3 regions of the Paenibacillus sp. Marseille-Q7038 genome follow, and region 1 is predicted to be linked to each of the others. Evidence: a T-box and tRNA genes for the amino acid it is inferred to sense, from the RefSeq annotation. Region 1 holds a T-box; the other regions hold tRNA genes.
What was found. A T-box is a leader RNA that pairs with one kind of tRNA and senses whether it is charged. The one in region 1 lies ahead of ileS (isoleucine--tRNA ligase), so its partner is inferred to be a tRNA-Ile.
Positions count from the first base shown of each region.

Region 2: it has a tRNA-Ile gene. The T-box ahead of ileS (isoleucine--tRNA ligase) is inferred to sense a tRNA for this amino acid. The anticodon was not compared.
Region 3: it has a tRNA-Ile gene. The T-box ahead of ileS (isoleucine--tRNA ligase) is inferred to sense a tRNA for this amino acid. The anticodon was not compared.

Region 1 is NZ_CBCOOM010000001.1:2,728,157-2,731,787, reverse strand. It holds gene ACWPWY_RS13015 (YlmH family RNA-binding protein) at 1-277, shown strand, start outside; gene ACWPWY_RS13010 (DivIVA domain-containing protein) at 501-1,010, shown strand; T-box leader at 1,129-1,444, shown strand; gene ileS (isoleucine--tRNA ligase) at 1,509-3,631, shown strand, end outside.
Region 2 is NZ_CBCOOM010000002.1:140,274-143,904, forward strand. It holds tRNA gene ACWPWY_RS17765 (tRNA-His) at 1-69, opposite strand, end outside; tRNA gene ACWPWY_RS17770 (tRNA-Tyr) at 99-184, opposite strand; tRNA gene ACWPWY_RS17775 (tRNA-Thr) at 195-270, opposite strand; tRNA gene ACWPWY_RS17780 (tRNA-Asp) at 321-397, opposite strand; tRNA gene ACWPWY_RS17785 (tRNA-Met) at 409-480, opposite strand; tRNA gene ACWPWY_RS17790 (tRNA-Val) at 491-566, opposite strand; tRNA gene ACWPWY_RS17795 (tRNA-Glu) at 575-646, opposite strand; tRNA gene ACWPWY_RS17800 (tRNA-Ser) at 679-767, opposite strand; tRNA gene ACWPWY_RS17805 (tRNA-Asn) at 773-848, opposite strand; tRNA gene ACWPWY_RS17810 (tRNA-Ala) at 853-928, opposite strand; tRNA gene ACWPWY_RS17815 (tRNA-Ile) at 951-1,027, opposite strand; rRNA gene rrf (5S ribosomal RNA) at 1,078-1,194, opposite strand; rRNA gene ACWPWY_RS17825 (23S ribosomal RNA) at 1,330-3,631, opposite strand, start outside.
Region 3 is NZ_CBCOOM010000001.1:3,135,230-3,138,860, forward strand. It holds tRNA gene ACWPWY_RS14875 (tRNA-Gly) at 1-31, opposite strand, end outside; tRNA gene ACWPWY_RS14880 (tRNA-Leu) at 42-122, opposite strand; tRNA gene ACWPWY_RS14885 (tRNA-Lys) at 133-208, opposite strand; tRNA gene ACWPWY_RS14890 (tRNA-Gln) at 221-295, opposite strand; tRNA gene ACWPWY_RS14895 (tRNA-His) at 318-390, opposite strand; tRNA gene ACWPWY_RS14900 (tRNA-Tyr) at 420-505, opposite strand; tRNA gene ACWPWY_RS14905 (tRNA-Thr) at 515-590, opposite strand; tRNA gene ACWPWY_RS14910 (tRNA-Phe) at 602-677, opposite strand; tRNA gene ACWPWY_RS14915 (tRNA-Asp) at 694-768, opposite strand; tRNA gene ACWPWY_RS14920 (tRNA-Met) at 780-853, opposite strand; tRNA gene ACWPWY_RS14925 (tRNA-Val) at 863-938, opposite strand; tRNA gene ACWPWY_RS14930 (tRNA-Glu) at 947-1,018, opposite strand; tRNA gene ACWPWY_RS14935 (tRNA-Ser) at 1,051-1,139, opposite strand; tRNA gene ACWPWY_RS14940 (tRNA-Asn) at 1,145-1,220, opposite strand; tRNA gene ACWPWY_RS14945 (tRNA-Ala) at 1,225-1,300, opposite strand; tRNA gene ACWPWY_RS14950 (tRNA-Ile) at 1,323-1,399, opposite strand; rRNA gene rrf (5S ribosomal RNA) at 1,451-1,567, opposite strand; rRNA gene ACWPWY_RS14960 (23S ribosomal RNA) at 1,702-3,631, opposite strand, start outside.

The DNA.
Region 1 (3,631 bases):
GAGTGATGTATCACTTCAGATGATGGATCTGACGGTAGCTTCTTTGCGTCTGGACGGGATTGCTAGTGATGTGTACAGGCTCAGTCGCAGCAAAATTCTTACACCCATCAAGGCGGGTCGCTGTAAAGTGAACTTCCGAGTAGTAGAAGATCCGTCTAAAGCTCTTCGGGCAGGAGACGTAGTCTCTGTTCAAGGACTAGGACGATTTAAATTACTAGAAATAGATGGGGTTACTAAAAAAGGCCGTTTTCGAGTTAAAGTCGGCAAATTTGTCTAAGTATGTTGCAGGAATTCTGCTCTTCTTGTCGAAAAGGTATAGGTCTAGGCATTACGACAACGTATGAATTTGCCGATATAAACTACATGTTGATATACAGGTGGTGAATATTACATTATTTCGTAAGTCTTCTGCTCTTTTAAGACTGCAGAAGGTTCACCATTATTTTTTTTGTTTCATAAATCTCCTTCTTCGGAGGTTAATATTATAGGAGGTGGACAGTATGCCGCTTACACCGCTGGACATACATAATAAAGAGTTCTCTCGCAGAATTCGTGGGTATGATGAGGATGAGGTTAACGAATTCCTGGATCAAGTCATCAAAGATTATGAGGCTGTTATCCGCGAGAATAAGGAACTTAATAACCAGCTGCTGTCCGTGCAGGAGAGGCTGGATCATTTTTCAAACATTGAGGAGACGCTAAGTAAGACCATTATCGTCGCTCAAGAAGCTGCAGATGAAGTGAAGAATAATTCGAAGAAAGAAGCGCAGCTGATCGTGAAAGAAGCGGAGAAGAATGCAGACCGCATCATAAACGAAGCTCTGTCGAAGTCTCGCAAGATTTCGATGGAAGTAGAAGAGCTGAAGAAACAGGCTTCGATCTATCGAGCACGTTTCCGTACACTTGTGGAAGCACAGCTTGAATTGTTGACACAGGATGGATGGGAAGCGCTGGAGAACCGAGAATTTGAGGTTCGTGAGCGTGAACGTGAAATGAAAGAAATTTATTAATATTTATTTATTTGGATATGATATAGAGATGAGCGGATCATGAACCTTTAGCAGGCTATTGATCTTGTTGACTTTTTTTATAAAAGAGGCTATAAATATTCTTATATGAATTTCATATTCGATTTTGATGATGGGAATCAGTACGTTATGAAGATTGTTCTCAGAGAGTTGGCGGTCGGTGCAAGCCAATGAACAGGTCATGACCGAATATCCTCCCGGAGAAGTGAAGCCGAAAGGATCTGCATACAACTGTTGTATTGCTGATGCGAATAAGCTGATACCGTAAGCCGAACGTTATATCGGCTCCTTATGGAAGCTTCATAAGGATTAGAGCGCTGTCTCTATGTGTTGACCGTGATAATCATCGAATGATTAGAGCGGGCAGTCTAGAGATGGAACTAGGGTGGTAACGCGAGAACAGTCTCGTCCCTTTTGGGGATGAGGCTTTTTTTATTTTCTAAATATAGTAATGCGCCATACAAGAAAGGGAGTTTGAAGATGAAACGAGTCGATGTCAAAGAAAAAGCTCGCGCTCGCGAGCAGCGAATCCTCAGTAAATGGAATGCAGAAGATACCTTTAAAAAATCAATTGAGAATCGTGAAGGTAAGCCTAACTACGTTCTATATGAAGGACCTCCTACAGCGAACGGTGCTCCGCATATCGGGCACGTACTAGGCCGCGTTATTAAAGATTTTGTAGGACGCTATCAAACGATGAACGGCTACCGTGTTGTTCGTAAAGCAGGATGGGATACCCACGGCCTACCGGTAGAGCTTGGTGTAGAGAAACAGCTCGGCATCAACGGTAAACATGAAATCGAGAATTACGGCGTAGAAGCTTTTATCAAGAAGTGTAAAGACAGTGTGTTTGAGTACGAGCACAAATGGCGAGAACTAACGGAAGCGATCGGTTATTGGACGGATTTGGATCATCCATACGTTACACTTGATAACAAATACATCGAAAGTGTGTGGAATATTCTTGCAACGATCCATGATAAAGGACTGCTTTATCGCGGACATCGCGTTAGTCCATACTGCCCTTGCTGTCAGACAACACTTAGTTCTCATGAAGTAGCACAAGGGTATGAGGACGTTAAGGATCTTAGTGCAACAGCTAAATTCAAACTTAATGATCGTGATGAATATATCTTGGCTTGGACGACAACACCTTGGACGCTTCCTTCTCACGTGGCACTTGCTGTAAACCCAGACATGGAATATGCACGAGTGAAACAAGAAGACGGCACATACATCGTGGCGAAAAACTTGGTGGAAAAAGTGATGAAAGGTGATTATGAAGTTCTTTCAACGTTGAAAGGTTCGGAGCTGGTGGGTCTTACTTATACACCGCCGTTTACTTATATCAAAGCAGAAAAAGCAAACATTGTGGTTGGAGCAAGCTTTGTAACGGATGCAAGCGGTACAGGTATCGTTCATATGGCTCCTGCTCACGGGGAAGATGACTACAAAACCTGCCGTGAGAATGGAATCAGCTTTGTAAGTGTAGTAAATTCCGAAGGGAAGTATACAGAGGAAGTTACTGATTTTGCAGGACGTTTTGTAAAAGATTGTGACCTTGATATCGTGAAGTACTTGTCCGAACAAGGTACGCTTTACAGCAAAGAAAAAATCGAGCATAGCTATCCGTTCTGCTGGCGTTGTAAATCTCCGCTTCTCTATTATGCAATGGACAGTTGGTTCATCGAAACTACGGCTGTGAAAGATCAGCTGATTGCTAATAATAATACCGTTGAATGGTATCCAGGTCATGTTCGTGAAGGACGTTTTGGTAAGTTTCTTGAAGATCTTGTTGACTGGAATATCAGCCGTAACCGCTACTGGGGTACTCCGCTGAACGTATGGGTGTGTCAGGACTGCGGCGGACAATTTTCACCGCATAGCCATGAAGAACTTCGTAAACATGCGGTAGGTGAAGTAAGTGAGGATCTGGAACTTCATAAGCCGTATGTAGATGAAGTGAAAGTCCACTGTACACACTGTGAGAACGGGGTAATGGAAAGAACTTCTGAAGTGATTGATGTATGGTTTGACAGTGGTTCCATGCCATTTGCACAGCATCACTATCCTTTTGAGAATAAAGAAACTTTTGAACAGCAATATCCTGCGGACATGATCTGTGAAGGGATTGACCAGACACGAGGCTGGTTCTACAGCTTGCTGGCGGTATCTACTTTATTTACAGGCAAAGCGCCTTACAAAGCCGTCATGGCAACAGGTCATATCCTAGATGAGAACGGACAAAAAATGTCCAAATCCAAAGGGAATGTAATTGATCCATGGGAGATCATCAATGAATATGGTACAGATGCATTCCGCTGGGCTCTCCTTGCAGACAGTGCGCCATGGAACAGTAAACGTTTCTCTAAAGGAATCGTAGGCGAAGCAAAATCGAAAGTGATCGATACGATCGTAAATACACATGCGTTCCTTGCGCTGTATGCAGATATTGATGGTTATGATCCAAAAGAGCATCCGTTTAATAGTTCTGAGAACAAGCTGGATCGTTGGGTGCTATCACGTCTGAACTCTCTCATCGCTAAAGTTCGTAAAGGACTTGAAGTGAATGATTTCCTGAATGCGGCAAAATCGATCGAAGT
Region 2 (3,631 bases), on a different contig from region 1:
ATCGATGGGACTTGAACCCACGAATGCCGGAGCCACAGACCGGTGCGTTAACCCCTTCGCCACGACCGCCATATAAATAATGACTTTAAAAATAAATCTGGTGGAGGATGATGGATTCGAACCACCGAACCCGTAAGGGAGCAGATTTACAGTCTGATGCGTTTGGCCACTTCGCTAATCCTCCATAATAAAACTGGTGCCGGCGAGAGGACTTGAACCCCCAACCTACTGATTACAAGTCAGTTGCTCTACCAGTTGAGCTACACCGGCTAAATGATTACGATATATCATACTTCATATAACTGGAGTTAAGATAAAAGTGGCGGAACTGACGGGATTCGAACCCGCGATCTCCTGCGTGACAGGCAGGCATGTTAGGCCTCTACACCACAGTTCCAGGTATTACAATTGCGGGGGCAGGATTTGAACCTGCGACCTTCGGGTTATGAGCCCGACGAGCTACCGAGCTCCCACCCCGCGATATTTGATATGGTGGAGATTGAGGGGATCGAACCCCCGACCCTCTGCTTGTAAGGCAGATGCTCTCCCAGCTGAGCTAAATCTCCATATAAAGTGACCCGTAGGGGATTCGAACCCCTGTTACCTCCGTGAAAGGGAGGTGTCTTAACCCCTTGACCAACGGGCCTTACTGTATTAAACATTCTAGAAAATTCGCAACGGAGAAAGAGGGATTCGAACCCTCGAGACGCTTGTGACGCCTACACGATTTCCAATCGTGCTCCTTCGGCCAGCTCGGACACTTCTCCAGAAATGGCTCCCCGAACAGGGCTCGAACCTGTGACAACTCGATTAACAGTCGAGTGCTCTACCAACTGAGCTATCAGGGAATATTGGTGGAGCCAAGCGGGATCGAACCGCTGACCTCCTGCGTGCAAGGCAGGCGCTCTCCCAGCTGAGCTATGGCCCCATAATGGAATTATGAATTTGAATGGTGGGCCCTAGTGGACTCGAACCACCGACCTCACCCTTATCAGGGGTGCGCTCTAACCAGCTGAGCTAAGGGCCCTCATCGTTAATTGTAACGATCAGGCAAAAAAATAACCCAAAAGGGTATTCGCTTGGCGACGTCCTACTCTCCCAGGACCCTGCGGTCCAAGTACCATCGGCGCTGGAGGGCTTAACGGTCGTGTTCGGGATGGGTACGTGTGGAACCCCTCCGCTATCGCCACCAAACGAGCATTTGTGAAACAAATGCGATCCGCGTTGGTTTTGGTACATCACTATAAAGTGTGTATAAAAAAACCAATAGCGTATTCAAGGTTTTGCTCCCTGAAAACTAGATACGAAACAATCTTTGCGATTTATATTTAGGATAAGCCCTCGACCGATTAGTACTGGTCAGCTCCATGCATTGCCGCACTTCCACCCCCAGCCTATCTACCTCGTCGTCTTCAAGGGGTCTTACTAATTGGGAAATCTCATCTTGAGGTGGGCTTCGCGCTTAGATGCTTTCAGCGCTTATCCCTTCCATACATAGCTACCCAGCGATGCTCCTGGCGGAACAACTGGTACACCAGCGGTATGTCCATCCCGGTCCTCTCGTACTAAGGACAGCTCCTCTCAAATTTCCTACGCCCACGACAGATAGGGACCGAACTGTCTCACGACGTTCTGAACCCAGCTCGCGTACCGCTTTAATGGGCGAACAGCCCAACCCTTGGGACCTACTTCAGCCCCAGGATGCGATGAGCCGACATCGAGGTGCCAAACCTCCCCGTCGATGTGGACTCTTGGGGGAGATAAGCCTGTTATCCCCAGGGTAGCTTTTATCCGTTGAGCGATGGCCCTTCCATGCGGTACCACCGGATCACTAAGCCCGACTTTCGTCCCTGCTCGACTTGTAGGTCTCGCAGTCAAGCTCCCTTGTGCCTTTACACTCTGCGAATGATTTCCAACCATTCTGAGGGAACCTTTGGGCGCCTCCGTTACTCTTTAGGAGGCGACCGCCCCAGTCAAACTGCCCACCTGACACTGTCCTCGCACCGGATCACGGTACCAAGTTAGAACCTAGATACGATCAGGGTGGTATCCCAACGTTGCCTCCACACAAGCTGGCGCTCATGCTTCTTAGGCTCCCACCTATCCTGTACAGATCGTACCCAAATCCAATATCAAGTCGCAGTAAAGCTCCATGGGGTCTTTCCGTCTTGTCGCGGGTAACCTGCATCTTCACAGGTATTAAAATTTCACCGGATCTCTCGTTGAGACAGCGCCCAAGTCGTTACGCCATTCGTGCGGGTCAGAATTTACCTGACAAGGAATTTCGCTACCTTAGGACCGTTATAGTTACGGCCGCCGTTTACTGGGGCTTCGGTTCATAGCTTCGGGACTAATCCCTAACCACTCCCCTTAACCTTCCAGCACCGGGCAGGCGTCAGCCCGTATACTTCGCCTTGCGGCTTCGCACAGACCTGTGTTTTTGCTAAACAGTCGCTTGGGCCTTTTCACTGCGACCCCCTCGTGCTATTCACACTACCGGGGTACCCCTTCTCCCGAAGTTACGGGGTCATTTTGCCGAGTTCCTTAACGAGAGTTCTTCCGCGCGCCTTAGAATTCTCTTCTCACCTACCTGTGTCGGTTTACGGTACGGGCACCTTCATCTGGCTAGAGGCTTTTCTTGGCAGTCTGAGATCATGACCTTCGCTACTGTAATTTTCACTCCCCATCACAGCCCAGCCTTAATGATGTGCGGATTTGCCTACACATCAGCCTCACTGCTTGGACAGACATCCATCAGTCTGCGTCACTACCCTACTGCGTCCCCCCATCGCTCGTAACGATTTACGGTGGTACAGGAATTTCGACCTGTTGTCCTTCGACTACGCCTTTCGGCCTCGCCTTAGGTCCCGACTTACCCTGAGCGGACGAGCCTTCCTCAGGAACCCTTAGGTTTTCGGCGGATCAGATTCTCACTGATCTTTTCGTTACTCATACCGGCATTCTCACTTGTATGCAGTCCAGCAGTCCTTCCGGTCTACCTTCAACCCGGCATACAACGCTCCCCTACCCCTGATACATAGTATCAAGCCATAGCTTCGGTGGTGTGTTTAGCCCCGTTACATTTTCGGCGCAGAGTCACTCGACCAGTGAGCTATTACGCACTCTTTAAATGGTGGTCGCTTCTAAGCCAACATCCTGGTTGTCTGTGCAACTCCACATCCTTTCCCACTTAACACACACTTGGGGACCTTAGCTGATGGTCTGGGCTGTTTCCCTCTTGACAATGGATCTTAGCACTCACTGTCTGACTCCCGGAATACAAGTCTATGGCATTCGGAGTTTGACTGAGCTTGGTAACCCTTGCGGGCCCCGCACCCAATCAGTGCTCTACCTCCACGACTTACTTGTTCCGAGGCTAGCCCTAAAGCTATTTCGGGGAGAACCAGCTATCTCCGAGTTCGATTGGAATTTCTCCGCTACCCCCACCTCATCCCCGCACTTTTCAACGTGCGTGGGTTCGGGCCTCCAGTGCGTGTTACCGCACCTTCACCCTGGACAGGGGTAGATCACACGGTTTCGGGTCTACGTCCACGTACTATGTCGCCCTATTCAGACTCGCTTTCGCAGCGCGCTACGGCTTTTCACCTTAACCTTGCACGGGAACGTAACT
Region 3 (3,631 bases), 410 kb from region 1:
AGGCGATGCTCTACCGCTGAGCCACGTCCGCAATTAAAGGATGCGCGTGAAGGGACTCGAACCCCCACGTCAAAGACGCTAGATCCTAAGTCTAGTGCGTCTGCCAATTCCGCCACACGCGCATATAAATGATGGTGAGCCATGAAGGGCTCGAACCTTCGACACCCTGATTAAAAGTCAGGTGCTCTACCAACTGAGCTAATGGCTCGTACTAAAAAAATGGCTGGGGATATAGGATTTGAACCTATGCATGACGGAGTCAAAGTCCGTTGCCTTACCGCTTGGCTAATCCCCAACAGTGATAAGGTTTAAAAATGGGCGATCGATGGGACTTGAACCCACGAATGCCGGAGCCACAGACCGGTGCGTTAACCCCTTCGCCACGACCGCCATACAACGACAAACTTTGAAAATAAATCTGGTGGAGGATGATGGATTCGAACCACCGAACCCGTAAGGGAGCAGATTTACAGTCTGATGCGTTTGGCCACTTCGCTAATCCTCCATATGAAACTGGTGCCGACGAGAGGACTTGAACCCCCAACCTACTGATTACAAGTCAGTTGCTCTACCAGTTGAGCTACATCGGCTAATTTTTGAATGGTGGCTCGGGACGGAATCGAACCGCCGACACGAGGATTTTCAGTCCTCTGCTCTACCGACTGAGCTACCGAGCCTTATTCAGAATAAAAATGGCGGAACTGACGGGATTCGAACCCGCGATCTCCTGCGTGACAGGCAGGCATGTTAGGCCTCTACCACAGTTCCAGGTATTACAATTGCGGGGGCAGGATTTGAACCTGCGACCTTCGGGTTATGAGCCCGACGAGCTACCGAGTCGCTCCACCCCGCGATATTTATATGGTGGAGATTGAGGGGATCGAACCCCCGACCCTCTGCTTGTAAGGCAGATGCTCTCCCAGCTGAGCTAAATCTCCATATAAAGTGACCCGTAGGGGATTCGAACCCCTGTTACCTCCGTGAAAGGGAGGTGTCTTAACCCCTTGACCAACGGGCCTTACTGTATTAAACATTCTAGAAAATTCGCAACGGAGAAAGAGGGATTCGAACCCTCGAGACGCTTGTGACGCCTACACGATTTCCAATCGTGCTCCTTCGGCCAGCTCGGACACTTCTCCAGAAATGGCTCCCCGAACAGGGCTCGAACCTGTGACAACTCGATTAACAGTCGAGTGCTCTACCAACTGAGCTATCAGGGAATATTGGTGGAGCCAAGCGGGATCGAACCGCTGACCTCCTGCGTGCAAGGCAGGCGCTCTCCCAGCTGAGCTATGGCCCCATAATGGAATTATAAATTTGAATGGTGGGCCCTAGTGGACTCGAACCACCGACCTCACCCTTATCAGGGGTGCGCTCTAACCAGCTGAGCTAAGGGCCCTCATCGTTAATGAGTAACGATAAGGCAAAAAAATAACCCAAAAGGGTATTCGCTTGGCGACGTCCTACTCTCCCAGGACCCTGCGGTCCAAGTACCATCGGCGCTGGAGGGCTTAACGGTCGTGTTCGGGATGGGTACGTGTGGAACCCCTCCGCTATCGCCACCAAACGAGCATTTGTGTAACAAATGCGATCCGCGTTGGTTTTGGTACATCACTATAACGTGTGTATAAAACCAATAGCGTATTCAAGGAATTGCTCCCTGAAAACTAGATACGAAACGTTTTTTTGCGATTTTTATTTTAGGATAAGCCCTCGACCGATTAGTACTGGTCAGCTCCATGCATTCTTTGCACTTCCACCCCCAGCCTATCTACCTCGTCGTCTTCAAGGGGTCTTACTAATTGGGAAATCTCATCTTGAGGTGGGCTTCGCGCTTAGATGCTTTCAGCGCTTATCCCTTCCATACATAGCTACCCAGCGATGCTCCTGGCGGAACAACTGGTACACCAGCGGTATGTCCATCCCGGTCCTCTCGTACTAAGGACAGCTCCTCTCAAATTTCCTACGCCCACGACAGATAGGGACCGAACTGTCTCACGACGTTCTGAACCCAGCTCGCGTACCGCTTTAATGGGCGAACAGCCCAACCCTTGGGACCTACTTCAGCCCCAGGATGCGATGAGCCGACATCGAGGTGCCAAACCTCCCCGTCGATGTGGACTCTTGGGGGAGATAAGCCTGTTATCCCCAGGGTAGCTTTTATCCGTTGAGCGATGGCCCTTCCATGCGGTACCACCGGATCACTAAGCCCGACTTTCGTCCCTGCTCGACTTGTAGGTCTCGCAGTCAAGCTCCCTTGTGCCTTTACACTCTGCGAATGATTTCCATTCTGAGGGAACCTTTGGGCGCCTCCGTTACTCTTTAGGAGGCGACCGCCCCAGTCAAACTGCCCACCTGACACTGTCCTCGCACCGGATCACGGTACCAAGTTAGAACCTAGATACGATCAGGGTGGTATCCCAACGTTGCCTCCACACAAGCTGGCGCTCATGCTTCTCAGGCTCCCACCTATCCTGTACAGATCGTACCCAAATCCAATATCAAGGCGCAGTAAAGCTCCATGGGGTCTTTCCGTCTTGTCGCGGGTAACCTGCATCTTCACAGGTATTAAAATTTCACCGGATCTCTCGTTGAGACAGCGCCCAAGTCGTTACGCCATTCGTGCGGGTCAGAATTTACCTGACAAGGAATTTCGCTACCTTAGGACCGTTATAGTTACGGCCGCCGTTTACTGGGGCTTCGGTTCATAGCTTCGGATTGCTCCTAACCACTCCCCTTAACCTTCCAGCACCGGGCAGGCGTCAGCCCGTATACTTCGCCTTGCGGCTTCGCACAGACCTGTGTTTTTGCTAAACAGTCGCTTGGGCCTTTTCACTGCGACCCCCTCGTGCTATTCACACTACCGGGGTACCCCTTCTCCCGAAGTTACGGGGTCATTTTGCCGAGTTCCTTAACGAGAGTTCTTCCGCGCGCCTTAGAATTCTCTTCTCACCTACCTGTGTCGGTTTACGGTACGGGCACCTTCATCTGGCTAGAGGCTTTTCTTGGCAGTCTGAGATCATGACCTTCGCTACTGTAATTTTCACTCCCCATCACAGCCCAGCCTTACGATGTGCGGATTTGCCTACACATCAGCCTCACTGCTTGGACAGACATCCATCAGTCTGCGTCACTACCCTACTGCGTCCCCCCATCGCTCGTAACGATTTACGGTGGTACAGGAATTTCGACCTGTTGTCCTTCGACTACGCCTTTCGGCCTCGCCTTAGGTCCCGACTTACCCTGAGCGGACGAGCCTTCCTCAGGAACCCTTAGGTTTTCGGCGGATCAGATTCTCACTGATCTTTTCGTTACTCATACCGGCATTCTCACTTGTATACAGTCCAGCAGTCCTTCCGGTCTACCTTCAACCCGGTATACAACGCTCCCCTACCCCTGATACATAGTATCAAGCCATAGCTTCGGTGGTGTGTTTAGCCCCGTTACATTTTCGGCGCAGAGTCACTCGACCAGTGAGCTATTACGCACTCTTTAAATGGTGGTCGCTTCTAAGCCAACATCCTGGTTGTCTGTGCAACTCCACATCCTTTCCCACTTAACACACACTTGGGGACCTTAGCTGATGGTCTGGGCTGTTTCCCTCTTGACAATGGATCTTAGCACTCACTGT